Regions from separate parts of the Maricaulis sp. D1M11 genome, predicted to be linked through region 2. Evidence: predicted binding sites of a transcription regulator. Region 2 holds the regulator's gene; the other holds the start of a gene.
The links. The regulator LexA, encoded in region 2, represses DNA repair genes until DNA is damaged. The targets are predictions, from matches to a motif close to ATGTTCCNCTTGTGTTCC.
Positions count from the first base shown of each region.

Region 1 (2,400 bases), on a different contig from region 2:
GGCGGCTTCGACAAACACCTGGAGATTGGCGATCGCGGTTTTCTGACCAACAAAGTCAGAAAACGACAGGGGGCGAAGTGCCTTGTCGCGCTGATCACCGGCCTGCATGTCCAGATCGACCACGCGGTCGTGTGGATCACTCATACTCGCGCCTCCGCCCTAGGGTGCCAGTTCGCGCAAGGCCAGACGAATGACCTCACCAATATCTGCATCCTTGCCCGCCTGTTTGAGCACTTCAGCGACCGCCTGGCGAGCTTGGCTCTCACCATATCCCAGATTCAACAGAGCCGACACGGCGTCTTCCCGGGCAGGCGCATCTCCCCCGACAGAAGACGCCACCGAAGGCGTCGCCGGTGTGCCGTCTGAATGGGGTGGCAGCCCGATACTCAGACCGCGCGGCTGGGGAGGAGCCTTGTCCTTGAGCTCTGTCGCAATGCGGGTAGCGATCTTGGGCCCGACCCCTTTGGCGCGCGAGAACGCCGTCTTGTCACCCAGTGCGGCCGCATTCGCGAGCTCGGAAACGGGCATGGTATCGAGAATGGCCAGTGCCGCCTTGGCTCCAACACCCTGGACTTCCTGTAAGCGGACAAACCAGGCTCGCTCCAGATCGTCGAGAAATCCAAACAGCTTCAACGCGTCTTCGCGCACATGGGTCTCCACATGCAGGGACACCTCCTGGCCCGGCTCCAGCCGTCCCAGCGTTTGCCCAGACGCGCTCAGGAGATATCCCACGCCCTGGACATTGAGGATGATCTCTTCGGAACCCACCGTTTCAACACGGCCTCTCAGCCAGCCAATCATGCCACACTCCCCAGTTGGACGGCCTTGCGGTGATGCGCATGACACACAGCCACAGCCAGGGCATCCGCCGCATCGGCTTGGGCGTTCGCTCCGGGCAACAAGATCTTGATCATGGCCTCGACCTGGGATTTGTCTGCAGCGCCAGTGCCAACCACGGACTTCTTGACCAGGCGTGCGGCATATTCAGCCACAGGCAAACCAGCCTGGGCAGGCGGAAGAAGGGCCGCGGCGCGCGCATGCCCCAATTTCAGTGCCGAGTTGGCATTGTTGGACATGAATGCCTCCTCGATGGCCGCTTCATCCGGCTGGAGTTCGGCGACAAGCCCTGTCACTTCATCGAACAGATAGTTGAGCCGCTCAGCCAGCGCCCGATCGGTCGGCGGACACACGGTACCGTGCTGAAGATAGGTCAGGCGCGTACCGTTGACGGCAATCAATCCCCACCCCATGCGACGAATGCCCGGGTCGATCCCCAGGATCCGGATCGTCTTGTCTCGCATTTGCCCTCCCATCCCCCGCCCAGAACGGAACAGGTCAAGAACATTGCATGCCATGCTTTGACGTAAACGGCAAATCCGCCTGACATTTCATTGCCCGAAGATCCGCTCCCCGGCTCATTAAACGCGTACTGCAAAACAGAACACCTCGAATGCGAGTTAGCGGTATCATTATATCCGATGACTTGTCCTGATCCGGAAATCCCCTTTGCTTCGCACGAATAAGGACCAGTCATGTCTCTACTACTCAAAATATCCGCGATCACAGGCGGGGGCCTATCGGTCTTTGTCGGCTTTTGGCTCGCTTGGCCATCCCCGATCGACCCTCATGTTTGGAGGATGGGCGAAGCGATCCCGCTCGAGACGGCAACAGAGATTGTGCGTTACGATCCCGACACGCTGGAGCGTTATCCCACCCCGGCGCCCGTATCAAAATTTACACAGTGTTCCGACGGCCGTTTCTTTTTCGGAGACAACGACCGGGATGAGTCGAGCGGGAAGATCATCGAGTATCGGCCGGGGGAGGACGCATCGGCAAACACTGTCCTTCATCTGCCCGGTGTGATGGTGTTCGACATGGTCTGCACCGCCGAGGGCACGCTTTTACTGGCAACCGGGAACGGGACCTATGTGTGGACGATCGGCGGCGAAACCCCGACACTGCTCAGTCGGGGTGCGGATCATGTGCAGAATGGGTTTGTCACAGGTGTCGATCAGGGACGCTCAGGGCGAACAGCCTTTATCGATGTCAGCCGGAACCGGTGGCGACAGACACGCAATCGGGACAACGGCTATCTCGATCAGCTGGAAAACCGGCCTTGGGGCACGCTCTACGTCCAGAACAGACCCAATCGCAGAACACGGATCCTGAATGCCGACCTCGTCCTGCCGTCTGACATCGCCCTGTCTGCCGATGAGCGTTATGCCTATGTTACGGAACCCAACCGGGCGACGGTCAAACGTGTTCTACTGACGGGTCCCCATGCCGGGCGAAGTGAAATTGTGACCGATGCCATACCTGGGCAACCCGTAGGGATCGGCTTTTTGCCGGATGGACGTCTTGTTGTCCTTCTTTACGAAGGTCGCAATCCTGTGCAGGAAC
Region 1 covers NZ_JBKQWY010000001.1:750,257-752,656, reverse strand. Annotated here, with positions in the region: gene ruvB (Holliday junction branch migration DNA helicase RuvB) at 1-144, opposite strand, end outside; gene ruvA (Holliday junction branch migration protein RuvA) at 160-801, opposite strand; gene ruvC (crossover junction endodeoxyribonuclease RuvC) at 798-1,301, opposite strand; gene RMQ97_RS03555 (hypothetical protein) at 1,638-2,400, shown strand, end outside.
Region 1: a site for LexA is predicted at 1,328-1,345, ahead of ruvC (crossover junction endodeoxyribonuclease RuvC). Genes of this name have one in related genera too.

Region 2 (2,400 bases):
CAGTCGGTTTCCAAATGAGTTTTGCGGCCACCGGTGCCCTGATCCGGGCCTATGAACTGGCACGCCCGGTTGTTCAGGCCCGTCGCTGGCCGATTATCGTGACACTTCCCGGCGGTGTCGCCTTCACCAGCGCCATAGCCGGGAGTGCAACATCCGTCTTTTCGGCCTTTCATTTTCATCACCTCGCCAAGACCGGCTTTTTTGCCAATGTGCTAGTCATGCCGATCTTTTCCCTGATTGTGATGCCGGTCGGGTTTCTCGCCCTCGTCTTGATCCCGTTGGGATGGGATGGCCCTGTATTCGAGGTGATGGGGTTTGGCTTGCGGCTGTGCCTGTCGTTCGCGCGATGGACCTCAGGGGGGGAGGGCGTTCTCATTCCCATCGCAGCCGCGCCTCCCTGGCTATTGGCCGGTTTGTCCGCATCTGTGGTCTGGTTTCTCGTCGTACGGGGGCTACGCGCCCTGATTGCGCCAAGCCTGGTCTTTCTCGTGAGTGTGATCATCTGGTTCGCCAGCACTCCTCCCCACCTGGTGATTACGGAAGAGGGCGTTATTGTGGCGCAGGAGGATGGAAATCTGTGGACCTCACACCCTCGTCAGGGCCGTTTTGCGCGCCGGGTTTTTGCCGAGCGCGCTGCGGTGTCAGAGACCCTCAGTCCGGCGCCCCAGAGGTGTGACGCTTCAGGCTGCGTTTATTTCCTCGGCCAAATCCGGATTGCACGGCCGAGCGATATGTCTGTCTGGTTCGAGGACTGTGAACGGGCCGACATTCTGGTCCTGCCCCAATCCTTGCCGGACTGGCGGCGGCAGTCCTGTTCAGCCCGAATTATCGGCGTGGAGGAACGTGTGACGCAGGGCAGTCTGGCCCTGTGGATCCGCAATGACGACATCCGCGATCACGTCTGGGTCGAAGACACCCGGCGATACCGGATCTGGGCTGGAGCTGAAGAGCGAGGACGACACTCCGCTCAGTGATATTTGCGGATCAGCCCCACCAGCGTGCCCTGAACCTTTACACGTTCCGGGCCGAAAATGCGGGTTTCATACTCCGGATTGGCGGCCTCCAGGGCGATGGATCCGCCCTTCTTGCGCAGACGTTTGAGCGTGGCCTCTTCATCATCAACCAGAGCCACGACAATCGTGCCATTCTCGGCGGACTGGGCCTTTTTGATCAGGACCAGATCACCATCGAGAATGCCGGCCTCGATCATGGAATCGCCCTTGACCTCGAGCGCGAAATGCTCGCCGCCCTGGATCATGTCGGCGGGAACGGGAAGGCGGTCCGTTTCATGCTGAATGGCCGCGATGGGCACACCGGCGGCAATCCGGCCCAGGATCGGGATGTCCACACTCGCATCAGATCCGGGCTCATCAACGGTTTTGCGCTGGAAGTCCGGGCGAACCACATTGCGGGTATCCTCGACCTGTTCGGTCTTCTGGGCCCCACGAACAGCATCTTCGGGAAGCTTGATGACTTCAAGCGCGCGAGCGCGATGAGCCAGGCGCCGGATAAAGCCGCGCTCTTCCAGAGCCGTGATCAGGCGGTGAACCCCTGATTTCGAGGCGAGGTTCAAGGCGCCTTTCATCTCGTCAAAAGAGGGAGACACGCCCGTATCTCGAATCCGCTCGTGAATGAACAGAAGAAGCTCGTGTTGTTTCCGCGTCAGCATGGCGCATTCCTTCCAGCCGGACCCTGGTGCCATGGGAGTGGGCATGCCCCAAACCCTTGCGCCATCAGGGATTGTCCTGTCAGACCCTGCTCAGCCTGTGCGCATCAGTGCCGAAGCGCACGGAACAAAGCAGGAATCACCTGTGTTCTACAAGTGTTCCGCACATCGGTCAAGCGAGGGGCTTTTGGTCCGGCGCGCGGCGGGGCACGTCCGGCGAATGCCATGGTCTAGCAGGCGTGTTTTAGCCCAGCAGGCGCCGAGTCGCGGCCGTGACATCATCCTGACGCATCAGGCTTTCGCCGACCAGCAGAGCTTCAGCTCCGGCATCCTTGAGGCGGGCGACGTCGGCGGGAGTGAAAATACCGCTCTCCGCGACTAGAAGGCGATCTTCCGGAACGCGTGGCGCCAGGTTTTCGAAGGTCTGCAGGCTTGTTTCGAACGTGCGCAGATTACGGTTGTTAATGCCCACGAGCGGGGCATTGAGGGCAATGGCACGATCCAGCTCCGGACCGTCATGCACTTCAACCAGAACGTCCATACCCCATTTTTCAGCCTCATCGGTCAGGGTGCGGGCGCAGTCATCATTAATGGCGGCCAGGATGAGAAGAATGGCGTCCGCCCCCAGGGCCCGGGCCTCGGCGACCTGATAGATGTCATACATGAAATCCTTGCGCAGGGCGGGCAGGGCGACCGCATCACGTGCCATTGTCAGGAATTCATCGGCGCCTTGA
Region 2 covers NZ_JBKQWY010000003.1:49,311-51,710, forward strand. Annotated here, with positions in the region: gene RMQ97_RS06595 (ComEC/Rec2 family competence protein) at 1-974, shown strand, start outside; gene lexA (transcriptional repressor LexA) at 968-1,669, opposite strand; gene trpC (indole-3-glycerol phosphate synthase TrpC) at 1,911-2,400, opposite strand, start outside.